DNA from 2 places in the Kineococcus rhizosphaerae genome. Region 2 is predicted to be linked to the other one. Evidence: riboswitches for the same ligand, from Rfam matches in the RefSeq annotation. Region 2 holds a riboswitch; the other holds the start of a gene.
What was found. A riboswitch is a leader RNA that binds a small molecule or an ion and turns the genes downstream of it on or off. The one in region 2 is predicted to bind S-adenosylmethionine.

Region 1: linked by a shared signal. The riboswitch ahead of CLV37_RS17635 (MetQ/NlpA family ABC transporter substrate-binding protein) and the one ahead of CLV37_RS22215 (PLP-dependent cysteine synthase family protein) in region 2 are both predicted to bind S-adenosylmethionine.

What each region holds. Positions count from the first base shown of each region.
Region 1 covers NZ_PVZF01000009.1:93,689-114,222, reverse strand. The annotation lists gene CLV37_RS17665 (amidohydrolase) at 1-1,134, shown strand, start outside; gene CLV37_RS17660 (solute symporter family protein) at 1,150-2,769, opposite strand; gene CLV37_RS17655 (DUF485 domain-containing protein) at 2,766-3,119, opposite strand; gene CLV37_RS17650 (diacylglycerol/lipid kinase family protein) at 3,335-4,228, shown strand; gene CLV37_RS17645 (methionine ABC transporter permease) at 4,344-5,009, opposite strand; gene CLV37_RS17640 (methionine ABC transporter ATP-binding protein) at 5,012-6,034, opposite strand; gene CLV37_RS17635 (MetQ/NlpA family ABC transporter substrate-binding protein) at 6,031-6,984, opposite strand; SAM riboswitch class IV at 7,053-7,163, opposite strand; gene CLV37_RS17630 (DUF1737 domain-containing protein) at 7,249-7,452, opposite strand; gene CLV37_RS17625 (DUF7711 family protein) at 7,449-8,063, opposite strand; gene CLV37_RS17620 (OsmC family protein) at 8,120-8,623, shown strand; gene CLV37_RS17615 (purine-cytosine permease family protein) at 8,731-10,188, opposite strand; gene CLV37_RS17610 (NtaA/DmoA family FMN-dependent monooxygenase) at 10,307-11,692, opposite strand; gene CLV37_RS17605 (adenosine deaminase family protein) at 11,674-12,678, opposite strand; gene CLV37_RS27715 (LysR family transcriptional regulator) at 12,745-13,656, shown strand; gene CLV37_RS17595 (GntR family transcriptional regulator) at 13,719-14,414, shown strand; gene CLV37_RS17590 (MFS transporter) at 14,521-15,882, shown strand; gene CLV37_RS17585 (SDR family NAD(P)-dependent oxidoreductase) at 15,907-16,668, shown strand; gene CLV37_RS17580 (aldose epimerase family protein) at 16,731-17,792, opposite strand; gene CLV37_RS17575 (uracil-DNA glycosylase) at 17,932-18,588, opposite strand; gene napA (nucleoid-associated protein NapA) at 18,787-19,089, shown strand; gene CLV37_RS17565 (cold-shock protein) at 19,502-19,705, shown strand; gene CLV37_RS17560 (hypothetical protein) at 19,751-20,534, opposite strand, start outside.
Region 2 covers NZ_PVZF01000014.1:5,665-15,001, forward strand. The annotation lists gene CLV37_RS22190 (FAD/NAD(P)-binding protein) at 1-1,926, shown strand, start outside; gene CLV37_RS22195 (amino acid ABC transporter permease) at 1,923-2,888, shown strand; gene CLV37_RS22200 (amino acid ABC transporter ATP-binding protein) at 2,885-3,676, shown strand; gene CLV37_RS22205 (ABC transporter substrate-binding protein) at 3,766-4,740, shown strand; gene CLV37_RS22210 (methyltransferase domain-containing protein) at 4,901-5,497, opposite strand; gene CLV37_RS22215 (PLP-dependent cysteine synthase family protein) at 5,494-6,936, opposite strand; SAM riboswitch class I at 7,219-7,314, opposite strand; gene CLV37_RS22220 (GNAT family N-acetyltransferase) at 7,397-7,888, opposite strand; gene CLV37_RS22225 (aminotransferase-like domain-containing protein) at 7,885-9,105, opposite strand; gene CLV37_RS22230 (sulfurtransferase) at 9,102-9,337, opposite strand, start outside.

The sequences.
Region 1 (20,534 bases), on a different contig from region 2:
CGCCTGACCCCCGCCTGGGGCGGTGAACGCGAGCACGGCACCGTCCTGGTCCGCGACGGCCGCGTCGAGGCCGTCGGCGACGTCGCCGTCCCGGCGGGCGTACCCGTCGTCGACGCCACCGGCTGCCTCGTCCTGCCCGGCTTCGTCGATCCGCACACCCACCTCGGCGTGCACGCCGAGGGGGAGGGCTGGCACGGGGCGGACGTCAACGAGAAGGGCGAACCGCGCGGCGCCCGGCTGCGCAGCTGGGACGGGGTGGACCCGGCCGACCGGGGGTTCGCCGACGCCCTCGGCGCGGGGGTCACGACCGTCGCGGTGCTGCCCGGCTCGGGCAACGTCATCGGCGGCCAGACCGCGGCGCTGAAGACGTGGGGCACCACGGTCGACGACATGCTCGTGCGCGCCCCGATCGGCGTGAAGAGCGCCCTGGGGGAGAACCCCAAGAAGGCCTCCGGCGGGCCCGGCACGCGCATGGGCGTGGCCGCCGCCCTGCGCGACGCCTTCAGCGCCGCGCAGCGGCACACCCCGGAGTCCACCGACCGCGACGCCGAGGTGCTCGCCCGCGTCCTGGCCGGCGAGCTCGTGTGGCAGCAGCACGCCCACCGCGCCGACGACATCGCCACCGCCGTCCGCCTCGCCGACGAGTTCGGCTACCGGCTGGTCCTGAACCACGTCACCGAGGGCCACCTCGTGCTGGACCTGCTGCGGGACAAGCAGCTGCCCGCCGTCGTCGGGCCGCTGCTCACGTCCCGGTCCAAACCGGAGCTGCGGAACCGGTCGATGGCCGTCCCCGGGATCCTCGCCGGCGCCGGGCTGCGGGTCGCGCTCACCACCGACCACCCCGTCGTCCCGATCCAGCTGCTGCCGGTCTCGGCGACCCTCGCCGTCAAGGAGGGCCTCGACCGCGACGAGGCCCTGCGGGCCCTGACCGTGAACCCGGCGCGGATCCTCGGGATCGACGACCGCGTCGGGTCCCTGGCTCCCGGTCTGGACGGTGACGTCGTCGTCTGGTCCGGCGACCCCCTCGAGGTCATGTCCCGCGCCCTGCACGTCGTCGTGCGCGGCCGGTCGGTGTACCGGTGGGACGACGGCGGGCAGGTGGCCCGCCCCGACGGTTCCTGGGTGCACCTGTGAACCCGCGCGCGACCCTCAGTGCTCGACGGCCTTCTCCGCGCCGGCCCCGGTGAGGCTGCGCACCTCCATCTGCGCCGCGCGCCGCTCGTTCCCGCGCTCGCGGCCGGTGACCGAGCCGAGCCAGCCGAGCAGGAAGGCCAGCGGGATCGTCACCAGGCCGGGGTTCTCCAGCGGGAACCAGGAGAAGTCGACCGAGGTGTCCCGGATCATCGACAGCGACGCGCCCGTCACCGGGTCGACCTTCCCGGACACCACGGGGGAGGAGGCGATGAGCACCAGGCAGGAGACGAGCCCGCCGTACATGCTCCACAGCGCCCCGCGGGTGGTGAACCGCGGCCAGAACAGCGAGTACAGGATCGTCGGCAGGTTCGCGCTGGCGGCCACCGCGAAGGCCAGGGCCACGAGGAACGCGACGTTCTGCCCGTTGGCGAAGATCCCCCCGACGATCGCCACGGCGCCGATGACGACCACGGTCAGGCGCGCCACGCGCACCTCCGAGGCCGGGTCGGCCTTCCCCCGCTTGATCACCGAGGCGTACACGTCGTGGGCGAAGGAGGCGCTGGCGGTGATCGCCAGCCCCGCCACGACGGCGAGGATGGTGGCGAAGGCGACGGCTGCGATGATCCCCAGCAGGATCGTCCCGCCCAGTTCGTAGGCCAGCAGCGGGGCCGCGGAGTTCACCTTCCCGGGGGCGGCGAGGATGGCCTCCTTGCCCACCAGGGCGCCGGCGCCGTAGCCCAGCACCAGGGTGAACAGGTAGAAGAACCCGATGATCCAGATCGCCCACACGACGCTGCGCCGGGCCTCCCGGGAGGACGGCACCGTGTAGAAGCGCATGAGCACGTGCGGCAGGCCCGCCGTCCCCAGCACCAGGGCCAGCGACAGCGACAGGAAGTTCAGCCGCGACGTGCCGGTCGCGCCGTACTGCGCCCCCGGCCCCAGCAGCGCGTCACCGGCCGACCCGGGGGCGGCCACGGCCGCGCCGAGCAGGTCGGAGAGGTTGAACCCGTACCGGGCCAGCACCCAGACCGTCATGACCGCGGCCCCGGCGACCAGCAGGCACGCCTTGATGATCTGCACCCACGTCGTGCCCTTCATGCCGCCCACGAGGACGTACAGGATCATCAGCGTCCCCACGACCGCGATGACGACGTTCTGCCCCGCGGTGGAGTCGATGCCCAGCAGCAGCGCCACCAGCCCCCCGGCCCCGGCCATCTGGGCGAGCAGGTAGAAGAACGAGACGGCCAGCGTCGAGATCGCCGCGGCCAGCCGCACGGGCCGCTCGGCCAGCCGGAAGCTGAGGACGTCGGCCATGGTGAAGCGACCGGTGTTGCGCAGCAGCTCGGCCACCAGCAGCAGCGCCACGAGCCAGGCGACGAGGAACCCGATGGAGTAGAGGAACCCGTCGTAGCCGTAGACCGCGATCGCCCCCGCGATGCCCAGGAAGCTCGCCGCGGACAGGTAGTCCCCGGCGATCGCGATGCCGTTCTGCGGCCCGGTGAACGAGCGTCCCCCGGCGTAGAAGTCGGCGGCCGTGCGGTTGCCGCGGCTGGCGCGCAGCACCACCACCAGCGTCACCGCGACGAACACGACGAAGATGGCGACGTTGACCAGGGGTTCGCCGACGTCGGTCACCGCTGCACCTCCGTGCCGCGCGCGACGCGCTGCTCGACCTCGTGCCGCAGCGCCTCCGCGGCGGGGTCGAAGCGCCGGTTCGCCCACCGCACGTACACGGTCGTGATGGCGAAGGTCGAGACGAACTGGCCGAGGCCGAACAGCAGCCCCACGGTGATGTTGGAGCCGGCGACCCGGGTGCTCATGAACCCGTGCGCGTAGTCGGCGAGCAGGACGTACGCGGCGTACCAGACCAGGAACAGCGCGGCCAGGGGCAGGACGAACCGGCGGAAGCGCCGGCGCAGGGCCTGGAACTCGGGGGAGGAGCGGACGTCCTCGTACGGGTCGTCCCCGGGGGCGGGAGCGGGCATCGGTGACCTCCTCGTCAGCGTGGTCCGAGGCTAACCCGATCCTGGGCCCGCATCCAGGTACCGCACAGGTGCGTCGCGAGCGGCGCGTCGTGACCGGCTCGGCGGGGGGCTCGGCGGGGCCCGCCGGAGGCTCGGCGGGGGGCCCGGGTGCGGGCCCGGCTGTGAGGCCGGCCACGGCCCGGCACCCGCCGGGGCGCCGGACCGTTGTGCCGCGTGTGAACGGGTACCTGGCCATCGTCAACGCCGCCGCCGGATCGGCCCGCGCCGACGCCGTCGAGGCCGTCGTGGGGGAGCTGGGCCGCGCCGGCGACGTCGAGCTGCGCCGCACCGGGGACCTGCACGACCTGCGGAACGCCCTGCTGAGCGCCGACGGGCGCCGCCTCGTCCTGCTCGGCGGGGACGGGTCCCTGCACGCCGCGCTGCAACTGCTGTGGGACGCCGGCCGGACCCGCGACGTGGGACCCCTCGGCGTCGTCCCGCTGGGCACCGGCAACGACCTGGCCCGCTCGTTGCGGCTGCCGCTGGACCCCGTCGCCGCCGCCCGCGTCGCCGCGACCGGCCGCCCCCGCGGTCTGGAACTGCTCGTCGACTCCCACCAGCGCATCACCGTCAACACCGTCCACGCCGGGATCGGGGCCTCGGCCACCGCCAAGGCGCAGCGGCTGAAGAAGGGCCTCGGCGTCGCCGCCTACCCCGTCGGGGCCGCCTGGGCCGGCATCAGCGCCGGGAGGGGTTTCGCGTTGCGCGTCGAGGTCGACGGGAAGGTCCTCACCCCGCCCGGCCGGCCCGTCCTCATGGCCGGCATCGGCATCGGCGGCACCATCGGCGGGGGAACCCCCCTGGTGCCCGGCGCCGACCCCCACGACGGGCTCGCCGACGTCGTCGTCAGCACCTCCACCGGACCCCTGGCCCGCCTCGGGTTCGCCGCCGGGCTGCGCCGCGGCGTCCACGTCGAACGGCAGGACGTCGTGACCGCCACGGGCAAGGTCGTCGAGATCCGCGCCGAGGACGGCACGTTCCGGCTGAACTCCGACGGCGAGGTCACCGACCCGCAGACCTCCGAGCGGTGGGAGATGCACGCCGACGTCTGGCAGGTCGTCTGCCCGTGATCTTCTGGCCGACTCCTCACGGCGCCCGGGTTCGTGCCCGCCGGTCCCCGCCACGCAGCGACTCCGTCGGCGTGGCGGGGGCCGGCGGACACGAACGCGCCGATCGTCGTCGGCCCTACCTCCTCATGACCCCGCGGGCGAGGCGGTTGCCGATGACCTGCCCCACCTGCACGATGACGATGATCGTCGCCACGGCGACGTAGATGATCCCGTAGTCGTACTGCTGCTTGCCGTAGCTGATGGCGTACTCGCCCAGCCCGCCGCCGCCGACGATCCCGGCCTGCGCCGTCATGTCGACGATCCCGATGAAGATGAACGTATACCCCAGGATGAGTGGCCCCAGGCCCTCGGGGACCACGACGCCGACGAGGATCGAGAACCGCGAGGCCCCCACCGCGCGGGCCGCCTCGACCACCCCCGGGTCGACGCTCACGAGCGACTGCTCCACGATGCGCGCCACGGCGAACGCCGCCGCCAGCGAGATCGCGAACGTGACGGCCGTCGTCCCGATGCTCGTGCGCACCACCGCGATCTGCAGCGGCGTGATCGCGGCCAGGAAGATGACGAACGGGATGGGCCGCACCAGGTTCACGACGAACCCGATGACGCCGAACACCAGCCGGTTGCCGAACAGGTTCCCGGGGCGGGTGGCGTACAGCGCCGTCCCGAGCACCAGCCCGAGCACCCCGGAGACGACGAGCGAGACGAGCGACATGAGCAGCGTCTGCCAGATCGCGTCCTTGTACACGTCGAGCGTGTCGAGGAAACCGCTGAAGTCCATGCTCAGACCTCCTCGGTCGCGTGGATGCCCCCGGCGCGCAGCGCGTCCAGCGCCGCGTCGACAGAGGGCCCGGTGAGTTCGTAGGTCAGCGACCCGGTGCGGCGCTCGCGGATCTCCGAGACCCCTCCGTACACGAGCTCGGCGGTCGTGCCGGTGTCCCGGAACGCGGTGTCGATCCGCTGCTGCAGACCGGCCTCGTCGGTGATGCGGACGCTGACGAGGCGTCCGGGGTGCTGGTGACGCAACCGCACCAGGGTGTCCGCCGAGGGGCGGTCGTGGGTGGCGCTGCGCACGAAGCGCTGCGCCGCAGGCGTCTGCGGGTCCGAGAACACGTCGTACACGTCCCCGATCTCCACGAGCCGGCCGTTCTCCATGACCGCGACCCGCTCGGCGATCTGGCGCACCGCGTCCATCTCGTGGGTGATGACGACGATCGTCACCCCGAGCTCGGAGTTCACCCGGCGCAGCAGCGACAGCACCTCGGTCGTCGTCTCCGGGTCCAGCGCGCTCGTCGCCTCGTCGCACAGCAGCAGCGGCGGGTTCGTCGCCAGCGCCCGCGCGATGCCGACGCGCTGCTTCTGCCCGCCCGACAGCTGCTCGGGGTAGGAGTGCGCCCGGTCCAGCAACCCCACGAAGTCGAGGAGCTCGGCGGTGCGCCGGTCGCGTTCGGCCTTGGCCACGCCCGCGACCTTCAACGGGTACGCCACGTTCCCGGCGACCGTGCGGGACCGGAACAGGTTGAACTGCTGGAAGATCATCCCGATCTTCGAGCGGGCCGCCCGCAGTTCCCCCTCGGACAACCGCGTGAGGTCCTGCCCGGCGACCAGGACGCTGCCCGACGTCGGCTTCTCCAGCGCGTTGAGCAGCCGGACGAGGGTCGACTTCCCGGCCCCCGAGTAGCCGATGACCGCGAGGACCTCGCCGGTCTCGACCTCCAGCGAAACGGCGTCGACCGCCGTGACGGTGGACCCGTCACGACGGTCGAAGCTCTTGCTGACGTCCGTCAGCGAGATGAGAGCGGTCACTTGCCCGCGGCGGCCTTCGCGTCGGCCTCGACCTTGGTGGTCTCCGCCTGCAGGTCCGCGGCAGGGGTGTCCTGGACGACCGCGCCCGGGTTCTCCTCGAGGAAGACCTTCTGCACGGCCGGGTCGTGCCACAGCGCGGCCAGGTCCAGGTACGTCTGGTTGGCGACGTCGGCCTTGCGGGCGGCGAAGATGTTCACGTACGGCGCCGCGGCCGGGGACGACGGGTCGTCCTTGACGATGATGTCGTCGACGGGCAGCTTCGCCTTGGTGGCGTAGTTGTTGTTCACGATCGCGGCGGCCACGGACCCGGACTGCAGGGCGCTCGCGGTCTGGTCGGCGGCGACGGTGGTCACCTGGACCTTGGACGACTCGATGTCGTTCGTCTTGGAGAACGCGGTGCCGCCGTCCTTCAGCGTGACCAGACCGGCCTGCTGCAGGACCAGGAGGCCGCGGGCCTCGTTGATCGCGTCGTTCGGGATCGCGACCTTCGCGTCGGCGGGCAGCTCGGCGACGGACTTCGCGGTCAGGGAGTACAGCGGCAGCGGGTACACGGCGGTGGCGCCGATGGGCTGCAGGTCGTCGCCCGACGTCGCGTTGTAGTTCGCGAGGTACTGGATGTGCTGGAACTGGTTGAGGTCCAGCTGGTTCTGCGACAGCGCCGGGTTCGGCTGGGTGTAGTCGGAGAAGTTCACGAGCTCGACGTCCACGTCGTACTTCGACTTCGCGAGCTCGACGTAGGGCGTCCAGTACTTCAGGGACTTGTCGGCGACACCGATCTTGACGGTCTTCGCGGCGGCCGTGGAGCCGGCGGCCGTGGTCTTCGCGGAGTCGTCCCGGGTGCCCAGGACGATCGCCACGACGACGACCACGACGACGACGACGGCGGCGATGATGCCGTAGAGGAGCCCACGGCGCTTGGGCTTGTCGGGAAGGGCGGGGGCGGTGGACACGAAGGCACTCCGGGTGGTCGTACGGGCGGGCGCGCGGCTCGCAGCTACCGTGATCGACGGCGTCCGACGATCCGCGCTTGCCGGACGGGTTCGTCCGGCCAGGTCTTCACCTGGGGCACCCCGCCGCGGAGGAGGGTTGCCGGACAGCGAGCCAGGGCTTGTCGCTGTCACTCATGACCTGCCCGAACCTTAACACCGCCTGGCGGGCAGCAGAAACGGGTTCGGGTGCCGCACGTCCGCCCGGCTCCGGGCGGACCGGTGGGCTCAGCCCAGGACGTGGGGGAGCACGACGGCCTGCGCCGCGATCGTGCGCCCGTCCGTCGTCGTCACCGACGGGCTGCCGTGCAGGACGTACCCGTCCGCCAGGGCCGCGCTCACCTTCTCGCAGAACGACCGGTCGTCCGGGCCCGTCAGGAGCCGGTAGGCCAGCTTCTCGCCGGCGGTGCCGGGGGTGCTCTCCTCGCTCACGCGGACAGGCTATCCCGCGCGTCGCGCACGCTCAGGTACCCCAGGGAGGCGTCGGCCAGCGCGTCCGCGCGCTTGGTCGGCGACCCCGGCGACCACCGCTTCTCGTCGTACTCCACCGCCGTGCGCCGCAGCGCGGCCAGGCTCACCGCCAGCTCGGCGTCGAGGCGCCCGGCCAGCTCGGTGGCCGTCGGCGCCGCCGGGCGCAGCCCGCTGCCCTCCCCGGCACGGATCCGGGCGAGCACCTCGGGGTCCACCCCGTCCTCGCGGGTCCAGAACCGCACCGGCCGCTCGACCACGTGGTTCCACACCGGCGCCTGCCCGGACCGGAAGAACAGCCGCACCGGCTTCGTCTCCAGGCTCGAGGCGGCCAGCCACTGCCCGGCGGCCGGCGGGCGCGTGCCGAAGGCGCAGTCCTCCTCGCGCGCGTTCGTCACCAGCGCGACCCGCACGCCGTCCACGTCGTCGACGTCGTCCGTCCGCGGCCCCAGCAGGGGCCCGAACACCCACGCCTGGAAGACCCGCAGGCGGATGATCCCCTCGGGCTGGCGGCCCACGTGCGCGCAGCGGTCGGCGACGTCCTCGAGGGTCCTGACGGCAGTGGTCCACTTCACCCCCGCAGTCTGTCCGAGGTTGCGGGCGCGCCCCGCGGGGGGCCTAAGCTTCGGCGGTGGATTCGACCGAGCTCAGGGCCCTGCAGAAGCCGTTGAAGGACGCCTACCGCGAGGACCCGGCCGAGGCGCTGGTCCCCGCGCGGGCCGTGGCGGTGCTGGACGGGCAGTCCATCGGCGTCTCGGTCGACGGTTTCGCCGGCACCACCCGCGCCGGGCTGCACCCCGCCGCCGGCGGCGACGGCACCGAGGCGTGCTCGGCCGACATGCTCTGCGAAGCCGTCGCGGCGTGCGCCGGTGTCACCCTGCGCAGCGTGGCGACCGCCATGGGCGTCGAGCTGCGCAACGCGTCGGTGACCGTCGACGCCCACTGGGACGCCCGCGGCACGCTCGGCGTCGCCCGCGAGGTGCCGGTCGGGATCACCGACGTGACCATCACCTTCGACTTCACCTCCGACGCCGACGAGGCGACCGAGGCGAAGATGATCTCCCTGGCCGAGCGCTACTGCGTCATCGCCCAGACCCTGCAGACGCCGCCGAAGGTCGTCGTCCAGCGCGCGTGACCCTCGGGGCGCGCTCGTCGCGGCGTCCTGTCCGGTCCGGTTCGTCGGACCGTTGACGCATCGGTGCGAAAGGTTCGTACCGATGCGTCAACGGTCCCGGACCCGGGTCAGCGGCGAGCCTCCTGGGCGCGCACCGCCGCGCGCCCGAACACCGCGACGACGGCGAACCCGACCGCGAACGCCAGCAGCACGCCGAGGTTGGCGTAGGCCCACCCGCCGTCGCGGCCCCCGATCGGCCCCAGCAGGTACCCCTGCCAGGTCAGCCAGCTCGCTCCGCCGTTGGTCACCAGGCCCCAGCCCAGGAACGTGGCGACGACCATCGTGACCACGGGCAGCACGCGCACCGATCCGTAGCGCCCGCGGGCGTCGAGCAGCTCGGCCTCGGCGTACCCGCCGCGCCGCGCCGCGAGGTCGGCCAGGAAGATCCCCGCCCACGCCGCGATCGGCACCCCCAGGGTGATGAGGAACCCCTGGAACGGGATCAGGAAGTTGGCCGAGAAGAAGGCGATGTAGACCGCGCCGGCGATCATCAGGACCGCGTCGACGAGCACCGCGACGGGCCGCGGGACCCTCAGCCCCACGTTCAGCAGCGCCAGGCCCGAGGAGTAGATGTCCATGACCGCGCCGCCGACGAGGCCGAGGACGGCCACCACCACGAACGGCACGAGGAACCACGTCGGCAGGATGCCGGTCAGCGCCCCGACGGGGTCCTGGCCCACGAGTTCGCTCAGGCCCGGGTTCGAGCCCACGACGAGCGCGCCGAACACGAGCAGCACCGCCGGGCCGAGCGAGGAGCCGAGCGTCGTCCACACCACGACCCCCGCGCTGGAGGCGTCCCGCGGCAGGTACCGGGAGTAGTCGGCCGCCGCGTTGGCCCAGCCCAGGCCGAACCCGGTCATGACCATCGTGAAGGCGCCGACGACCGCGGCGGTGTCCCCGGCCGGGATCGCGCTGACCGTCGCCCAGTCGACGGAGCCCGCCGCGAAGACGACGTAGGCGACGGTCAGCACCGCCGTGACGACCGTGATCCAGCGCTGCATGCGCATGATCACGGTGAACCCCAGCGTCCCGCCCAGGACGATCAGGCCCACGACGACGAGGAGGGCGACGAGCTTGGTCCCCGTCCCGCCGCCGGCCCCGAGCCGGCCCAGCACCGTCGAGGTCGCCAGCACCGCGACCGCGGCCAGCGACGTCTCCCAGCCCAGCGTCAGCAGCCACGACACCAGGGACGGCAACCGGTTCCCGTGGACCCCGAACGCGGCGCGGGACAACGTCATCGTCGGCGCCGAGCCCCGCTTGCCCGCGATCGCGACCAGCCCCACGACCACGTACGAGGCGACGACGCCCACGACCGATACGGCGCTCGCCTGCCAGAACGAGATCCCGAACCCCAGCACGAACGAGCCGTAGCTGACGGCCAGCACCGAGACGTTGGCGGCGAACCAGGGCCAGAACAGGTCGCGGGGCCGGCCGTGGCGTTCGGCCTCGGAGACGGCGTTCACGCCGTTCAGTTCGACGTCGACACCGCCCACCCGGGTCCGGGGGGTCGCGGGAACCTCGCTCACGGTGCCTCCTGCTCCTGGTCGCGGTCCAGCGCTGCTCGCTGGCTCCAGCCTCGGGACGAACCTGTCGGTGCCTCGCGTCCACGACCCGGACGACGGGCACCACCGTGCCGCTCACCGCTCACGCCCGCTCCTCGTGGACGTGCCGGAACCGGGCCGCGGGGTGGTCGGCGGGCAGCCTGGCGCGACCCGCCCCGAAGACCGCCTCGCGCAGCGTAGAGGGCGCCGCGCCCGGGCGGCGGTCGGCGACGAGCCCGCGACGGCGCAGCTCGGGGACCACCTCGGCGCAGAACTCGGCGTAGGAGCCGGGCACCACGAACGGGGTCACGTTGAACCCGTCGGCCCCCGTGTCCGCGAGCAGGCGCTCGAGGTCGTCGGCGACGTCGCCCGCCGTGCCGGTCAGGACGAACTCGCGCATCCCGAACCGCAGGAAGTCGGCCGTGGCCCCGGCCACCGTCTCGCCCCGGTACCGCTCCACCTGCGTGCGCCCGCCCTCGGTCCGCACGTCCGAGAAGCTGCCCGAGGGGTCCAGGGCCGCGAGGTCGACGCCCGTCATCGACGCGAAGTAGGCCCGGGCCGCGTCGACGTCCACCCACGACAGGTACTCCTCGAGGCGTTCGCGGGCGTGCGCCCGGTCGCGGCCCAGCACGACGCTGAGCCCGACGAGCGTGCGCACCGACCCCGGCGCGCGCCCGTGCCGGGCGGCGCGGGCGTGCAGGTCCTGCACGTGCCGGCGCAGCGTCGCCGCGTCGCGGCCCTGCAGGAACACCACCTCGGCGTGCTCGGCGGCGAACTCCCGGCCCCGTTCGCTCGTCCCGGCCTGGAAGATCACCGGGGTGCGCTGCGGGGACGGTTCGACCTTGAAGTAGCCGTGCGCGGAGAACCAGCGGCCGTCGTGGTGGACGGGGTGCACCCGGCCCGGGTCGGCGTAGCGGCGGGCGTCCTGGTCGACGAGGACGGCGTCGTCCTCCCACGACCCCTCGAACAACCGGTAGCTGAGAGCCAGGTGCTCGTCGGCGACGTCGTAGCGCACGTCGTGCGCGGGCAGCGGGGGCCGCCCGTGCAGCTCGCTGACGACGGGCGAGGACGTGGTGACGACGTTCCAGCCGATCCGGCCGCGCGTCAGGTGGTCCAGCGTCGCGAACCGCCGGGCGTTGGGGTAGGGCCCCTCGAACGTCGTCGAGGCCGTCACGGCGAACCCCAGGCGCCGCGTGACGGCCGCCATGGCGGGGACCAGGAGCATCGGGTCGTTCGTCGGCATCTCGACGGCCTGCTCGAACGTGACGTCCGGGGTCCGCCCGCGCAGCACCGGGTAGCCGGGGGAGTCGGCGAGGAACAGCAGGTCGAAACCGCCGTCCTCCAGCAACCGCGCCAGGTCGAGCCAGTGCTCGAGGTCCTTGTAGCGCACCGTCTGCTGCTCGGGGTGGGCCCACAACCCCTGGCTCGTGAGGTTCGGCCCGTTGATCTCGAACGCCGACAGCAGCAGCGTCACGGGGCCGCCAGCCACTGCGCCAGGGCCGTGCCGAACCGCTGCCGCGTCGTCGCGCTCATCCCCTCGACGCGCAGCCCGTTGCCGGCCAGGACCGCGAGCTCGGTGTCCGGCAGGCCCCAGACGTCGCGCGCGACGGCGTACTGGTCGCCGACGCCGCGCCCGAACCACAGCTGGTCGTCGGCGTTGAGCGTCAGCGCGACCCCCGCGGCGTGCAGGGCGGGCGCCGGGTGCGCGGCGAGGTCGGGGACGATCCCCAGCGCGACGTTCGAGACGGGCGCGACGTCGAGCACGACCCCGGTCTCGGCGAGCCGGCGGACGAACCCGGCGTCCTCCACCGACCTGATCCCGTGCGAGATCCGTGTCGCGCCCAGCACGTCGACGGCCTCGGCGACGCACTCCCACCCCCCGGTCTGGCCCGCGTGCGCCACCACCGGCAGGCCCGCGGCCCGGGCCGCGGCCGCGCAGGACGCGAACCGCTCCAGGCCAGAGGGTTCTTCGAACCCCGCCGTCCCGAACGCCGTCACCCCCGCCCCGGCGAACTCGGCGGCGAGCGCGGCCAGGTCCGCGGCGACCGGCTCGTCCTGGTCGGTGTTCACCGTCACGAGGGCGCCGACCTCGATCCCGTGCCGCCGGCCCGCCGTGGCGAACGCCTCCAGCACCACCCGCGTCACGTCGCGCAGGCTGCCCAGGCGGGGGGCGTACAACTGCGGTTCGACCGCCGGTTCGAGGAACAGGACGCCCTCGGCGGCCTCCTGCGCCACGAGCGCCTCGCACAACCCGGCGAGGTCGTCGAGGTCCTGCACGAGCGCCGGGACGCGCCCGTAGGCGTCGAAGAACCCCCACACGTCCGGCCAGCGCTCCGGCTCGCCGGAGGAGGCCCGGGCGGGCAGGTCGAGGCCGACGCCGCGGCGGCGGGCGAGGTCGAGCACGGCCTGGCGGGGGTACGACCCGTCCAGGTGGGCGTGCACGTGGACCTTCGGCAGCGAGACGAGCGGACGCACGAGCACAACGTAGGCACCTCGCACCCTGCGTGTCGCGCACGGGACTCCTCTGGGACCATCGACGCCGTGGAGGAACGGTCGGGGCGGGGCCAGGGCGAGCTCGACGCGAGGTCGCTGCGCTACCTGCTGGCCGTCGCCCGCGACCGCAGCTTCACCACCGCCGCGGCCTCCCTGCAGATGTCCCAGCCCGCGCTGAGCCAGGCCGTGGCCCGCGTGGAGTCCCTGGTGGGGGGCCGGCTCGTCGTGCGCGACGCCCGCGGCGTCGCCCGGGAGGGCAACCCCCTGACGCCCGCGGGCCAGGCCCTGGTGGCCGACGCCGAGCGCATCACCGAGCTCCTCGACCGAGCCCTGGTGCGCGCCCGGCGCATCGCCGAGGCCGGCGAGCGGGAACGGCTGACCGTGGGGATCGGCACGTCGACCCCGCGGTGGGTCTCGACGCGGCTCGTCGAGGCCGCCCAGGAGAGCCCCGGGCTCGACGTCGTGCTGCGCCACGTCCCGTGGGGCCGGGAGGTCGCCGACCTCGTCGACGGCAAGGTCGACGTCGTCTTCCAGCAGCGGCCGCCGGGTGCCGACCCCGACCCGCGCGTGCGGTCCGTCGACGTCGCCGGGATCGGCCGGGTCGCCGTCTTCGCCGCCGGGCACCGGCTGGCCGCCCGCAGCTCGCTGTCGATCGGGGACCTGGACGCCGAGCCGATCGTCGACGCCGGCAGCGAGCGCGACGTCTGGCTCGTCGACCCCCGGCCCTCGGGGGCCGTCCCCGTCGTCGTGGGGCCCGCCGCCACGACGGTCGAGGAGATGCTGGCCGTCGTCGCCACGGGCCGGGCCATGGCCATCACCTCCGAGGCCGTGGCCTCCGCGCACCGCTCCGACGACCTGGTCTTCGTGCCGCTGCGCGACCTCGAACCGCTGCGCCTGCACCTGGTGGCGCTCGCCGACGACGCCCGGGCGTCGGTGCAGGCCCTGCTCGCCTCCTTCTGAGGGACGGGCCGGGGGACCCGCTGCGGCGCGGGGGGCCGACCGGCGGTGGGTACGATCTCGCGGTGCCGTCCCGCCCCGCGCCGCCGTCCGTCCCCGCGCGCGCCTCGCTGGCCGACTCGGTGCACACCTCGCTGCTGGCCTGGCTGATGGACGGCAACGCCGAACCGGGGGAGGCGCTGAGCATCGACGGGCTCGCCCGGCTGCTGGGGGTCTCCCCGACGCCGGTGCGCGAGGCGATGGCCCGCATCGAGTCCACGGGTCTGCTCGAACGCGTCGCGATGCGCGGGTACCGGGTGGCGGGTCTGCTGTCCCGCGAGGAGATCGACCAGCTGATGGACGCCCGGCTGCTGCTGGAGTGCCACAACGTCGCGGCGGCGGCCGCCGCGGTCGACGAGGACCTGCTGGCGCGGCTGGGCGAGACCGTCGAGCGCATGGCGCGGGCCCCCAAGGGGCCGTCGTTCACCGAGTACCAGGACTACCACCGGGCCGACAACGAGTTCCACCGGCTGGTGAACCACGCCGGGGGCAACCGGTTCCTGGCCGACGCGTTCGAGGGCCTGAACGGTCAGCTGCAGCGGTTCCGGTTCCGGCTCGTCCAGCGCGGGGTGACCGACGCCGGCCCGGCGATCGACGAGCACACGGCGGTCGTGCAGGCCCTGCGGGCGAAGGACGGGGCCGCGGCGGCCGAGCGCATGCGCGAGCACCTCGAAGCCGTCCGGCGCCGGGCCATCGAGGACCGCGCGAGCGCCGGCCGCTGACCGTCCGCGTCGTCGCGGGTCGACCGCGCTCACGTTGACAGCAACATCCTATTGGATGTTTTATCGCCCGAGCACTCTCGTCCGTCCTGGACGACCTCTGTGAACGATGACGTCTTCTGGAGAGCCCGTGAGCACGCCCACCACCGGAGAGCAGACCGCGCTGGTCGACTCCGCCGTCCGCCGCTCGGCCAAGCGGCTCATCCCGTTCCTGCTGCTGATGTACGTCATCGCGTTCCTCGACCGCAGCAACGTCGGGTTCGCCAAGGAGGAGCTCGAGGCCGACATCGGCCTGTCGGCCGCGGCGTACGCGCTGGGCGCGGGCCTGTTCTTCGTCGGCTACGCCCTGTTCGAGGTCCCCAGCAACCTGATCATGCACAGGGTCGGCGCTCGCTGGTGGATGGCCCGGATCATGGTGACCTGGGGCATCATCGCCACCGCGTTCATGTTCGTGCAGGGCGAGACGATGTTCTACGTCCTGCGGTTCCTCCTCGGTGTCGCCGAGGCCGGGTTCTTCCCCGGCGTCCTGCTCTACCTCACGTACTGGTTCCCCGAGGACCGGCGCGCCTTCGCGACCGGCCTGTTCCAGATGGGCCTGCCGCTGGCCAACATCGTCGGCGGCCCGCTGTCCGGTGGGCTCCTGGAACTCGACGGGTTCGGGGGTCTGGCCGGGTACCAGTGGCTGTTCATGGTCGAGGGCGTCCTCGCGGTCCTCGTCGGGATCGTCGCCGTGTTCTACCTGACCGACCGGCCCGAGAAGGCCGCCTGGATGCCGGCCCCCGAACGCGACGCCCTGCTCGCCCGGCTCGAGGCGGACAACGCCGACCGCGCCGCCGTGGGTGGGCACCAGGGCTGGGCCAAGGCGCTGCTCAACCCCCGCGTGCTGTACTTCTGCCTGATCTGCCTGTGCATCCAGGCCGCGGTCTACGGCCTGACGTTCTTCCTGCCGACCCAGGTGGCGAGCATCACCGGACGCGACGTCGGGTTCCAGGTCGGGCTGCTCACCTCGATCCCGTGGGCCTGCGCCTTCGTCACCATCGCCCTCCTGCCCCGGTTCGCCGACCGCACCGGCCGGCACCGCGAGATCGGCGCCGCGCTGCTCGTCCTGTCCGGCATCGGCATCGCGGTCTCGGCCGTCGCGGAGAACGCCGTGGTCGCGATCGTCGCCCTGTGCGTCGCGGCCGTCGGTTTCGTCACCTGCCAGCCGCTGTTCTGGACCCTGCCCACCCGCTACCTCAGCGGTGCCGCGCTGGCAGCGGGTTTCGGTCTCATCAACGGCCTGGGGAACCTGGGCGGCTTCATCGCCCCGAACATCCGCGTCTGGGCCGAGGAGACGTTCGACTCCAGCACCGCGGGGCTGTTCGCCCTGGCGGGGATGGCCGTCCTGGGAGCACTGTTCCTGCTGGGCACGAGGTTCCTGCGCACCGCCCCCGCCGACGCCCCCGCGACCACGGCCGACGCCGTCCGCTGACCCGACCACACCCTGGAGACCACCATGGAGTTCCCCGCCCGCCGCACCGCCGTCGTCACCGGCGTCGGCGCCCCCCGCGGCATCGGCCGCGTCGTCGCCCGCCGCCTCGCGGCCGACGGCTGGAGCCTCGGCCTCGTCGACATCTCTGCCGACGGCGTCGCCGAGATCACCCGCGAACTCACCGACGCCGGCGTCGAGGTCTCCGGGGCCGTCACCGACATCTCCTCCCCGGAGTCCGTCGCCGCCGCGTTCGAGCGGTTCGACGCCGACCTGCCGCCCGTCGTCGGCCTGGTGAACCTCGCCGGGATCGCCGACCCGACCCCCCTCATGGACCTCACGGTCGAGGGCTGGAACCGGACGATGGCCGTCAACGCGACGGGGTCGCTGCTGATGATCCAGGCCGCCGCCCGCCGCATGATCGACCTCGGGGTCGGGCGCATCGTCAACACGTCCTCGATCACCGCGGTCGACGGGGGCGGGACGTTCTCCAAGACCTCCTACGCCGCCGCCAAGGCCGCCGTCCTCGGCCTGACCCGCGGCGCCGCGCGCGAACTCGGCCCGCACGGCATCACCGCCAACGCGATCCTGCCCGGCCCGATCGACACCGACATCATGGGCGGGACCCTCACGGACGAGCGCAAGGCCGGCATGGCCGCGGGCATCCCCGTCGGCCGCGTCGGGACCCCCGCCGACATCGCGGCGATGGTCGCGTTCCTGCTCTCGCAGGACGCCGGTTTCGTCAACGGCGTCAGCTACCAGGTCGACGGCGGCAAGCACATCAACTGACCGCACGGGGCCGACGGCGACGGGGTGCACGAGGTGCCCCCGTCGCCGTCGTCGTCCCGCCCTCAGGCCGAGAAGACGTACTCGGTCGTCGAGGTGAACTCCTCACCCGGGCGCACGACCGAGTCCCCGAGCAGCGGCTGGTTCACGGCGTCGGGCAGCAGCTGCGTCTCCAGGCACACCGCGTCGCCCTGGCGGACCGGCCGGCCCTGGACAGTGCGCCACGAGCCGTCGAGGAAGTTGCCCGAGTAGAACTGCAGCCCCGGCAGGTCCGTGCGGACCGCCACCGTGCGGCCCGAGCGCGAACCGGTCACCGTCCCGACCTCGCGCAGGGTCCCGGGCCCGTCCAGCACCAGGCAGTGGTCGTACCCGCCCGCCCGCAGGAGCTGGTCGTCGGCGTCGCGCAGGCGCTCGCCGATCCGGGTGGGGGAGGAGAAGTCGAACGGGGTGCGGGCCGTCGCGGCGAGCTCCCCGGTGGGGATGAGGTTCGCGTCCACCGGCAGGTACCGCGCGGCGGCCAGCCGCACGACGTGGTCCTCCACGGACCCGGCCCCGTCGAGGGCGAAGTACGCGTGGTTCGTGAGGTTCACCGGGGTGGGGGCGTCGGTCGTCGCCGCGTAGTCCAGGCGCAGGACCACGGCGGAGCCCTCCTCGCGCAGCGAGTACGTGACGGCCGCCTCGAGCGTCCCGGGGAACCCCATGTCGCCGTCGGGCGAGCGCAGGGCGAACCGGACCCCCGGGACCCCGTCGACGTCCACCTGCGAGGCCGACCACACGCGCTGGTCGAAACCCTCGAGGCCGCCGTGCAGCGCGTTGACGCCGTCGTTGAGCGGGACCCGGTGCTCGACGCCGTCGAGGCTGAACCGCCCGCCCGCGATGCGGTTCGCGACGCGGCCGACGACGGCCCCGGGGTACCCGTCGGCGTCCTCGTAGGCCGCGACGTCCGGCAGCGCGACGACCGCGTCGCCGAGGTCGCCCGCGGCGTCCGGCACGCGGACCTGCTGCAGCGTCGCCCCGCGGGTCAGCACGGCCGCGCTCGCGCCCGAGGGCAGCCGCAGCTCCCAACGCTCCACGGGTTCCCCGCGGCGGGTCCGGCCGAAGGGACTGCTGTGCACCGTTGCCGTCATGGGGCCGATCGTGCCCTACGCCCCGCGCCCGCCGTCACGGGGCCGCTCGGGTTCCGGCACGTTGACTCAACGGTCCCGTTCATCGAGACCGGGGATGGAGCCAGCGCGCAGCGCCGGACAACGTGCCGGAACCCCGGCCTCACTCCAGGCGCCAGTCGATCCCGTCCCCGCCGGCCTCGCGCAGCAGCGCGTCGACGCGGCTGAAGGGCCGCGAGCCGAAGAACCCGCGCGAGGCGGACAGCGGGCTCGGGTGGACCCCGGCGACCACGGGCACACCTTCCAGCAGCGGCGTCACCTGCTGGGCGTCGCGGCCCCACAGCAGCGCCACGAGCGGACCGCCGCGGGCGGCGAGGGCGCGCACGGCCGCGTCGGTCACCACCTGCCAGCCGAGCCTGCGGTGCGAGCCGGAGCTGCCGGCGCGCACCGTCAGGACGCGGTTGAGCAGCAGGACGCCCGCCTCGGTCCAGCTCGACAGGTCGCCGTGCGCGGGCGGTTCGACGCCGACGTCCTCGCGCAGTTCGCGCCCGATGTTCACCAGCGAGCGCGGCAGCGGCCGTACGTGCGGCTCCACGGCGAAGCTCAGCCCGACCGGGTGCCCGGGCGTGGGGTAGGGGTCCTGCCCGACGAGCAGCACCCGCACCCCGGCGAACGGCTGCCGGAACGCGCGCAGCACGTCCTGGGGCGCGGGCAACCAGGTCTCGGCTTCGGCGGCCAGCGCCGCCGAGATCCGTTCCAGGTCCGCGCGCACGGGGGCCAGGGCCTGCGCCCAGCCCGGGTCGAGGTCGTCCAGGCCCAGGCCGGCCGGGTCCTGCGGGGTCTGCGGGAACGCTGGGGTGGGAGTCACGCGTGGGACCGTACCCAGCCCCCGGCGCGCGCGGCCAGGTGAATGACACGCGTGTGATGCCCTCCTAGACTCACGACCGCTGGGCACCGCCGGGGGGCCTGACGGTGACGGAGGGGTGGGCACGTGGAGCGGTCGGACGCGACGGCGCGCATCGGGCACGACGAGCACGAGCAGGCCGGCGCACCGTCGGGCGAGCTGCCCGAGGGGCTGAGCCGGCGCGACGCCGAGATCCTCGCCTTCGAGCGCCAGTGGTGGAAGTACGCCGGGGCCAAGGAGCAGGCCGTGCGCGAACTCTTCGACCTGTCCCCGACGCGGTACTACCAGCTGCTCAACGCCCTCATCGACTCCCCGGCCGCGCTGGCGCACGACCCGATGCTGGTCAAGCGCTTGCGCCGCATGCGCTCCAGCCGGCAGCGGGCGCGCTCGGCCCGTCGCCTGGGCGTGCAGCCCTGAGCCGCACCCGGACCCGCCAGCTGGCCGCGCGCCGGGGTGCGCACCGCACCCGTCGCGGTCCGCTGGGGGTCCTCGTGCTGGTCCTCGCGTGGGGGGTGCTCGCGGCGGTCGTGGTCGCCGGCCTCGTCGTGGGGCTGCGCTCGGTCCTCGGGCCGCTGCTCGACCTGGCGCGCGGCGCGCTCTGAGCGAGCGTTCCGTGACCATCTCGTGAAGACGAGGTTCGTCGAACCTTGTCCCACCAGCCCCTCCCCGCACTAATCTGAGCCTCGGTCGATCAGTTCGGCGAGCAGTCGTCCCCTCGGGGCAGAGCGCGTCGGGCCTCGCTCACGGCCGCGTGGCCGCGGGCAGCGTGAGACCCGTGTCCGGCGCGCGCCGGAGGCGTCTTCCGCTCGCTGCACCACCAGGAGAAGCAATGGCTCAGGGCACCGTGAAGTGGTTCAACGCCGAGAAGGGGTACGGCTTCATCACCGTCGACGACGGCGGTGCGGACGTGTTCGTGCACTACTCCGCCATCGTGGCCGACGGCTACCGCGCCCTCGAGGAGGGACAGCGGGTGGAGTTCGAGGTCGGCCAGGGCCAGAAGGGCCCGCAGGCCGAGAGCGTCCGCGCCCTCTGAGGACCCGGGGTCCGGGGTGACGTCGCGCGCCACCCCGGACCCGAGTCAGCCTGCGGCCACCGAGCGTCCCCGCAGGCGCACGTGCTGCACTCCGGGGGTGCGTCCGGTGACGAACACGACCTCGCCGTGGGCGGGCAGGTCGGCGCCGAGGTAGCCGTACTGCTCACCGGGGTCGATGCGGGCCGGTTCGTCGCGGCCGCCACCGGGGCCCACGACGATCTGGTCGCCGCCCACGGTGTACCGCAGTTCCCCGCCCGTCAGCCGGCGCGTGCCGTCGGCGTCCTGCTCGACGCCCTCGAGGGTCCCGCCGGGCCGGAAGGCGAGTTCCAGCGCGAACGACGTCGCCGCGCCGGTGGTCCGGACCGTCAGGTCCACCCCGTCCTCCAGCAGGTCCACCACGACCTCGGTGGTGAGCTCCACCGCGTCGACCGGGCGGCGCTCGAAGGCCATGGCGGCGTGGAAGCGGCCCTCGTCGCCGAACGCGTAGGCCCCCGCGGGGTCGCGGTCGGCGGGGGCCAGCGGCTGGTAGTACCCGGCGCGCAGCGTCTGCCGCAGCACGTACCCGCCCGGACGGGGTTCGAGCACGGCGCTGCGGAAGGGGCCGAGGCCGAAGAACTCCGCCGAGAACCGCACGGAGCGCAGCAGCGCCTCGCCGTGCCGGAAGCGCAGGAACGTCGCCGAGTTCGCGGTGCCGGAACGGACGGTCGTGACCGGCGGCAGGTCGCTGCCGCCGAAGACGGTGGTCCGGCTGCGGGCCGTCGCTGACACCGCGAGCCCGGAGGCCGGGTACACCGCGGTGCCGGTCCAGGGTTCGGCCGGTTCGTCGGGC
Region 2 (9,337 bases):
GGTCCGCGGACCCTCGTCCTCCTGCAGCGTCTCGGCGCCCAGCACGCCGCGGCCGACGACGGGTCCGTCCTCGACGTCCACGTGGTGGACCCGTACGACTCCGGCGCCGGCCGGGTGTGGCGCCAGGCCCAGGACCCGTTGCTGTGGATGAACTCGCGGGCCGCGGACATCAGCGTCCTGCCCGACGAGTCCGTCACCGGCCTGGCCGAACCCGTGCTGCGCGGCCCGTCGCTGGCCGGGTGGGTCCACGAGAACCGCGCCGACCTCGTGCACGACGCGGCCGCCGCCGGTGACGACCTGCTGCGCGAGGAGGTGCTGCGCCACGAACCCGGGTCCTTCACCTCGCGCCGCCTCGCCAGCGGGTACTTCGCCGACGCGTGGGCCCGCACGCTGGCCGGGCTGCCCGCGGGGGTGCGGGTCCACCGGCACGCCCGGACCGTCCTGGACCTGACCGACGACCCCCGCGACGGCCGTCAGGTGCTGCACCTGGCCGGGCAGGAGGAGACCCTGACGGTCGACGCGGTGCTGCTCGTCCAGGGGCACCTCGACGTCCGGCCCGGTCCCCGCGAACGGCGCATCGCGACGTTCGCCCGCACCCACGGCCTGGCCTACGTGCGCCCGGGCTACACCGGCGACCAGGACCTCGACGTCCTGCGCCCGGGCTCGGACGTCGTCGTGGTCGGCATGGGCCTGGCCTTCGTCGACCTCGTGGTGCGCCTGACCGAGGGCCGCGGCGGGCGGTTCACGGAACGCCCGGACGGCTCCCTGGACTACCACCCCAGCGGCCGGGAACCGCGGCTGCACGTCGGCTCGCGACGCGGCGTCCCGTACCGCTCGAAGATCGGTTACGAGACCCCGAAGGACCTCGGGCTGCCGCGCCACTACTCGGCGCAGACCGTCGCGGACCTGCACGGGGACGCCCCGCTGGACCTGCGGGCGGACCTGTGGCCGCTGATCGTCAAGGAACTGGCCGGGGCCCACTACCGCGAGCTGTTCCGCAGCCACCCCGGACGCACCGCGCTGGCCGCGGCCGAGTTCGACGCCCGGTTCTCCCGCGCGGCCTGGGGCTCGGCCGAGGTCGACGACCTCGTCGAACGCTCCGTCCCCGACCCCGCCGACCGCTTCGACGCCGCCGAGCTGGACCGGCCGCTGGACGGGTGGTGGGGGACGTCCGGGGACGAGGTCCACGAGCGCGTCCTGCAGCACCTCGAGGACGACCGGACCCGGCGGGCCGATGCGCGCCACTCCCCCGACGCCGCGGTCGTCGCGGCCCTGCTGTCCGCCTACGTCGTGACCGCCGGTCTGCACGCCGCCGGGCGGCTCAACGCCCGGTCCTCGGCCCTGGACGTCGACGGCTGGTGGCACGGGTTCTTCAGCTACGTCGCCAGCGGGCCGCCGCCGCAGCGGTTGCGGCAGCTGTCCGCCCTGGCCCGCGCCGGACTGCTGCGGTTCCTCGGGGCCGGGCTGAACGTCGTCGCCGACCCCGGGGCGGGCTCGTTCACCGCCAGCTCGGACAGCGGGCCCCACGAGGTGCGGGCGCAGGGCCTCGTCGAGGCGCGGTTGCCCGTCCCGGACCTGGAGCGCACCTCTGACGTGCTGCTGACGCGGCTGCGCGAACGCGGCGACGTGCGGGCCCACCAGGTCCTCGACGGTGAGACCCGGCTGTCGAACGGCCGGCTCGTCGTGGACGGCCGGGGCCGGCTGGTCCGCGACGACGGGTCCCCGCACCCGCGCCGCTTCGCCACGGGGGCCTGGGTCTCGGGCGAGGGCGCCGCCGCGGCGTTCGCCCGGCCGGGCACGAACGCCGAGCTCTTCCGGCGGGCCGACCGGCTCGCCGCGGACCTGCTGCGGGCCGGGACCTCTGCGCCCCCCACGCCCCGCTCCGTGCCCACCGCCCTGTCCGAACTCCCAGGAGACCGTCGATGAGCGAGACGACTCGCACCGGCACCGCCCCCAGCCGCTCGCTGGCGACCGAGGAACCCGCGGGGGCTGTCAAGGTCCTGCCCGCACGCCACCCGTGGCGGTGGGTCGCGACGGCGGTCGTCGCGGTGGTCGCGGCGATGGCCGTCAACGCCCTCGTGACGAACCCCGCGTGGGAGTGGCCCACGGTCGGTGAGTTCCTGTTCTCCGCCACGATCCTGGAATCGATGTGGCTGACCGTGAAGCTGACCATCGTCGGCACGGCCATCGGTCTCGTGCTGGGCACGGTGCTGGCGCTCATGCGGATGTCGAAGAACCCCCTGCTGCAGGGTGTCAGCTTCGCCTACATCAGCGTCTTCCGCTCGGTCCCGCTGATCCTGCAGCTCCTGTTCTGGTTCAACCTGGCGATCCTCTACAAGAACATCGGGTTCGGGGTCCCCTTCGGGCCGCAGTTCTGGACCTTCTCGACCCAGAACCTCATCGCTCCGCTCACCGCCGCGTTCCTCGGCCTGGGCCTGCACCAGGCCGCCTACTTCGCGGAGATCGTCCGTTCCGGGTTCCTGGCGATCGACCCGGGTCAGCGCGAGGCGGCGGCCGCGCTGGGGATCCCCCAGTTCCGGCAGTTCTGGCGCATCCAGCTCCCGCAGGCCCTGCGGATCATCGTCCCCACCACCGGCAACGAGATCATCGGTCTGCTCAAGGGCACGTCGGTCGTCTACATCATGGCGCTGCCCGAGCTCTTCTACCAGGTGCAGGTCGTGTACAACCGCACCGGCCGGGTCATCCCGTTGCTCCTCGTGGCCGCGATCTGGTACTTCGTCCTCACCACCGTGCTGTCCATCGCGCAGTGGTTCGTCGAGCGCTACTACGGCCGCGGCAGCGACCGGAACCAGACCGAGCTCCCGCTGCTGAAGCTCGTCCGCACCGTGCGGGCCGCCCGCACCCGTCGCCCGGGGGTCTCCCGATGAGCACGCCGACCCTGAACCGTCCGGCGTCCGGTACCGTCGTCAGGCTCGAGGGCGTCCACAAGCGCTTCGGCGCGCTCGAGGTCCTGCGCGGCGTCGACCTGTCGGTGGCCGCCGGCACCGTCACCGTCGTGCTCGGCGCCTCCGGCTCGGGCAAGTCCACGCTGCTGCGCACCATCAACCACCTCGAGAAGGTCGACGCGGGCGTCGTCGAGGTCAACGGTGAGCTCATCGGCTACAAGCGCGCCGGAAACCACCTGCGCGAGCTGCACGAGCGCGAGGTGCTGCGCCAGCGGTCGAACATCGGGTTCGTCTTCCAGCACTTCAACCTGTTCCCGCACCTGACGGTCCTGGAGAACGTCGTCGAGGCCCCCGTCTCGGCGCAGCGGCGCAAGCGGTCCGAGGTCGAGGCCGAGGCGCGCGCACTGCTCGAGCGCGTGGGCCTGGCCGACAAGTCCGGCGAGTACCCGCGCCGCCTGTCCGGCGGCCAGCAGCAGCGCGTGGCCATCGCCCGTGCGCTCGCTCTCAAGCCCTCCCTGGTCCTGTTCGACGAACCGACGTCGGCGCTGGACCCCGAACTCGTCGGTGAGGTGCTGGACGTCATCCGCGACCTCGCCGCGTCCGGCACGACCATGGTGGTCGTCACCCACGAGATCGGCTTCGCCCGGGAGGTCGCCGACCGCGTGCTGTTCATGCACGAAGGCGTCGTCCTCGAGGAAGGGACCCCCACCGAGGTCTTCGACCACCCGCGGCACGAGCGCACCCGCTCGTTCCTCGCGAAGGTCCTCTGAACCACCCAGCCCCACCCCGGTCCGGCGCGAACGCCGGACCGCCCTGTCGGCCTGCCACGAGGCAGGTCCGCAAACCCGAGGAGAACCCCTTGATCAGCCGTCGAACCTGGCTCCTGTCGCTGGCCGCGACCCCGCTCGTCCTGGCCGCCTGCGGCGACGGGACCGACCCGGCGACCGCTCCCGCGTCCACCTCCAGCGCCTCCGGCGGCACCGCGGTCGACACCAGCCCGGCCCAGAAGGGCCGCATCACCGTCGAGGCCGTGCCGGAGATCGCCGCCAAGGTCCCCCAGGCGATCAAGGACCGCGGGACGCTCGTCATCGGCACCACCGGCAACGGCGCCCCGCCGCTGAGCTTCAAGGCCGACGACGACAAGACCGTCATCGGGATCGAACCCGACATCGCCCTCCTCGTGGCCGGTGTCCTGGGCCTCGAGCCCGACATCCAGGCCACCAGCTGGGAGAACCTGTTCCTGTCGATGGACTCCGGCCAGTACGACGTCGGGTTCTCGAACATCACCGTCACCGAGGAGCGCAAGGAGAAGTACGACTTCGCGTCCTACCGCGTCGACACCCTCGCCTGGGAGGTCGCGAAGGACTCCACGATCACCTCGATCGAGGAGCCCAAGGACATCGCGGGGCTGACCGTCTCGGTCGGTTCGGGCACCAACCAGGAGAAGGTCCTGCTGAACTGGAACGAGCAGCTCAAGGCCGCCGGCGAGAAGGAGGCCACGATCCAGTACTACCAGCAGGCCTCCGACACCTACCTGGCGCTGAAGTCGGGCCGCATCGTCGCGAACTTCGGGCCGAACCCGACCGCCGCCTACCACGCGCTGGTCTCCGGTGACACGAAGATCGTCGGAACCGTCCCCGGCGGCGGCACCATCGTCGCCGACATCGCGGCGACGACGAAGAAGGACAACGGGCTCGTCCAGGCCCTCGCCGACGCGCTGAACCACCTCATCTCCAGCGGCGCCTACGGCAAGACCCTCGAACGCTGGAACCTCGCCGACGAGGCCGTGAAGACGTCCGAGATCAACCCGCCCGGGTTGCCCAAGACCGACTGAGCGGCCCGTGCGCGACGGCCCGTCCACCCTGCGGTGGGCGGGCCGTCGCGCGTGCGCTCCCGTCGAGGCCCCCTACGGTAAGCCCCACGGGGACGACGAAGGGCCGGGGGATCGTCGTGACGATCCCCCGGCCCCGTGCCCGGACGGTTTCCGGGCGGGTTCAGTCCCCGCGCCGGCGCGCCACCAGGTGCCAGTGCGACACCCCGGTCACCTCGTCCACGACGTCGCCACCGACGTCCAGCAGGTCGCACCCGCTGGCCAGCAGCGCCCCCCGCACGAGGTCGCGGTCGAGCCGCAACAGCCCCGGGGCGGCGGGCGCACCGACGGGTGCGAGCAGGGAGATCGCTCCCCCGGCGTGCACGGACGACGTCAGCGCCGCGACGTCCGCCACGACCTGCGCGAGGGTCCCCCGCGCGGGCAGGACGTCGTGGCACAGGACGAGGTCGAACGACCCCGACCCGCCGGCCCGGTGGTGGGTGATGGCGGCCAGCGCGGCGACGTCGTCGAGGTCGGCGTCGACGGTGCGGACCAGGTGCGCCACCCCGGCTTCGGCGGCCCGCTCCTGGGCCGCGGCCAGCGCCCGCCCCGAGGAGTCCAGCACGGTGACGTCGTGTCCGAGGCGGGCCAGCTCGACGGCGTCCCGGCCGTCGCCGCCGCCGGCGTCCAGCACGCGCAGCGGCGCCTGCCCCGGGGCCGCGAGCGCACCACCCAGCGTGTCGGCCACCAGGGCGCGACGGGACCGGGTGCCCGTCCTCACGCAGGGACCTCGGGGGTGCGGAACTGCTCGAGGCGGGCACGACGGACCCAGCCGGCGACCCGGCCGTCCACCAGGACCCACGCCGCGGGGGCCGCGCCCAGCGCCTGCCACGCCTCGTCGACGTCCTGGCCGACGCCGACCTGCGGCAACGGCGGGTCGGCCACCTCGCGCAGCGCGACCCCGGCGACCTCGGGGTGGTCGCGGACCAGGCCGCGCAGCCCGGCGAGGGTGGTGGCGCCCAGGACGTCGCCGAGCGCGTGGGGACGGCTGGCTCCCTGGCGGGGCAGCACGACGGCCAGCGGGGTGCGGCCGAGCGCCCCCTCGGCGAGGGCCTGCTCGATCGCCTCGCGCACGGTGAGGTCGGCGCGCAGGGCGATCGGTCCCGGAGCGTCCAGCGCCCCGTCGGGGAGCAGGGCCCGGACCGGGTGCTCCACCCCTTCCTCCAGGAAACCGCTGCCACGCAGCCAGTCGTCGTCGAAGTTCTTGGACAGGTACGAACGACCGGAGTCGGGCAGCAGGACCACGACCACGTCCTGCGGTCCGAGACCCTCGGCCTCGCGCAGGGCCACCGAGACGGCGGCCGCGGCCGACCCGCCGACGAGCAGCCCCTCCTCCCGGGCCAGCCGACGGCCGGTCAGCAGGGCGTCGCGGTCGGAGAACGTCACGATCTCGTCCAGCACCTCGGGGTGGTACGACTCCGGCCACACGTCCTCGACGGTGTCGGGGTGCAGGTAGTGCCCGATGGACTCCACGGCCCACGGGCTGCCGTCGCCGCCGGAGTAGGTGGAACTCTGCGGGTCGACGCCCACGACCCGGACCCGCCCACCGCTGACGGCCTTGAGGTGCTCGCCCGTGCCCGAGACCGTGCCGCCGGTGCCGATCCCCGCGACGAAGGTCGTGATCCGCCCACCCGTCTGGGCCCAGATCTCCGGCCCCGTCGTCTCGCGGTGCGCGGCGGGGTTCGCCGGGTTGTCGTACTGGTTCGCGAGCCACCCCCCGGGGATCTCCTCGGCGAGCCGGACGGCCGTCGCGTGCACGTGGCGGGGGTCGTGGCGCGGGACCCCGCCGGGGACCACGACGACCTCGGCGCCGTAGGCGCGCAGGACCGCGATCTTCTCCCGGCTGGTCTTGTCGGGGACGACCACCACGACGGAGTAGCCGAGCTGGGCACCGACGACGGCCAGCCCCACGCCGGTGTTGCCGGACGTCCCCTCGACGATGGTCCCGCCGGGGCGCAACGACCCGTCGGCTTCGGCACGACGGACCATCCACAGCGCGGCGCGGTCCTTCACGCTGCCGCCGGGGTTGTTCTGCTCGAGCTTGACGTAGACGGCGGCGCTCAGGTGGGCCGCGGTGCGCCGCAGCCGGACCAGCGGGCTGGAGCCGACGGCGTCGAGGACGGATTCGTGGACGGGGCCGCCGGGGGTCTCCAGGCGCAGGTCGTCGGCGGTCCCGGGGATCGGCAGCCGTTCCAGGGTGCTCACGGTGCGGGCCTTTCGGTGGTGGAACGAGTTCGGGGAGGTCGGGTGGGTCACCCGGTGACGTGCGGGCAGCCGGTCAGCGCCGGTGTGGGCGTCGACGACGACACTGCGAGGCGGCCGTGCGGCACAGGTCGACGACCCGACGACGGCGCAGGGGCTCGGGCCGCGGCGGTCGGGGTGCGGGGCCAGGACCGCCGGCACGGGGCGGAACGGCGGGAGAACGGGTGCTCACCTGGACGACCTCCATCGGTCCTGGCGGGAGCACCCGCGCCCGAGGTCGTCGGGGGGTTGCTGCGGCGTCGTCGAGCCAGGTCTCTCAGCCGCTCTGGATGGTTTCCTCACCCACGGTGCCCTTCGGCACGGGGTTTGTCAATTGCCGAACCCGGTTCCACCACAACGGTTGCCGGGAACCCTGGTGCTACAGGTCGCGCCCGTAGCAACGGCTGTGGACGACCGCGTCGTACGGCGGGTACACGGGGACGGGTTCCCAGCCCGCACGCTCGTACAACGCCACGGCCTCGGGCTGGAGGTTCCCCGTCTGCAGCACGAGCCGGCTCACCCCGAGGTCGCGGGCGGACTGCTCGACGCGGCGCAACGCCTCGGCCGCCAGCCCCCGCCGCCGGTGGGCGGGGTCGACGAAGACGCGTTTGACCTCCCAGCGCACCGGCTCCCCGTCGACGGCGAGCCGGCGCAGGCTCGCCGTCGCCGCGGGTTCGTCCCCGCCCAGCGCCAGCCACGTGACGGCGACCTCCGACGCGGACGGACCGGGCGGGTGGTACCGCGGACCACCGTCGGGACGGGCGTAGCGCGGTCCGACCTCGGCGTCCATGAGATGGCGCAGCCGGACGACCCGGGGGTCGTCCCAGCCCGTGGCCACCCAGGTGACCACGGGCAGCGGCTGGACGGTCACCGGCGCGCGAGCGGGGACGCGAAGGCGACCGCCACGCGGTGGACGGCCTCGCGCAACTGCTCCGGCGTGAGGTCGGAGAAGCCCCACCGGAAGCGGTCGCCGAACTCGTGCGGTCCGACGGGGCTGAAGTACCGGCCGAGCGGGAAGTCGACCGCGTTCTGCCGGGCGGCCTCGAGCGCCTTCTCCAGGTCGATCGCCGGGTCCAGGACCCGACCCCAGACGAAGATGCCACCGTCGGCGGCGGGGACCTCGAGGACTCCGCCCAGTTCCTCACCCACCGCGGCGATGAGCGCGTCGTGCCGTTCGCGCAGCACCGAGCGGCTGTGCCGCAACGCGTCACTGAGGGCACCGGGAGCGGCGAGGAACCGGTGGACGCCGCGCTGCACGACGAGCGAGGTGTGCTGATCGGAGTCGCGCCGGGCGTCGAGGACGGCCCCGATCAGCCACTCCGGCCCGGCGATCCACCCGAGCCGCAGCCCTGGCCCCAGGGTCTTGGAGAACGTGTTGACGTGCAGCACCTGCCCGGAGGCGAGGTCCAGGTCCTCGGCGGGGTCCCCGTCGAACCGCAGCTTGCGGTACGGGTCGTCGGACAGGACGAGGAACCCGTACTGCTCGGCGAGCTCGACCAGCCGGCGCCGCGACGCCGTCGGGGAACTGGTCCCGGTCGGGTTCTGGAAGTCCGGGATCGTGTACAGCAGCTTCGGGCGCAGCCCCGCCCGGAGCTGGGTCTCGAGGTCGTCGAGGTCGATGCCGTCGGGCCCCGTGGCCACGGGCCGGGTGTCGACGCGCCGTTGCCGCAGGAGGGTGAGGACGAGGGGGTACGTGGGGTTCTCGACCAGCACGACGTCCTGGGGGTCCAGCAGCGCGTCGAAGACGAGCGCGAGCCCGTGCAGGGCGCCGTTGGTGACCGCGACGCGGTGCGGGACGGTCCCCTCGTCGGTCGCGATCCACTCCCGCAGCTCCGGCAGGCCCAGCGGGACGGAGTAGCGCAACGAGGGCGCGGCCGGGTCGGCCAGTTCGTCCGCGAACGCCCGCGACAGGCCCGCCAGCGGCAGGGTGTGCGCGCCGGGGGTGCCGCCGTGCAGGCCGATGGTCCCCTCGACGGTGCTCGTCGGGCGGGGGCCGAACCCCACGGCGGGCAGGACGTCCTTCGCACGGCGGGACAGCAGGTGCGGACCGGCGTCGAGGGAGGCGATGTCGTCGCGCAGGATCGTCACCGGGTCACCCGGCCCGGCTCGGTCCCGAGGGCGATCGGCACGCGGACGGCGTTGCCCCACTCGGTCCAGCTGCCGTCGTAGTTGCGCACCTCCGGCAGACCCAGCAGGTGGGTCAGGACGAACCACGTGTGGCTGGAGCGTTCGCCGATGCGGCAGTAGGCGATCGTGGGCCGGGTCGGGTCGAGCTGCGCGCCACCGGTCGTGTAGAGGGCCTCCAGCGCGGCGCGGTCCT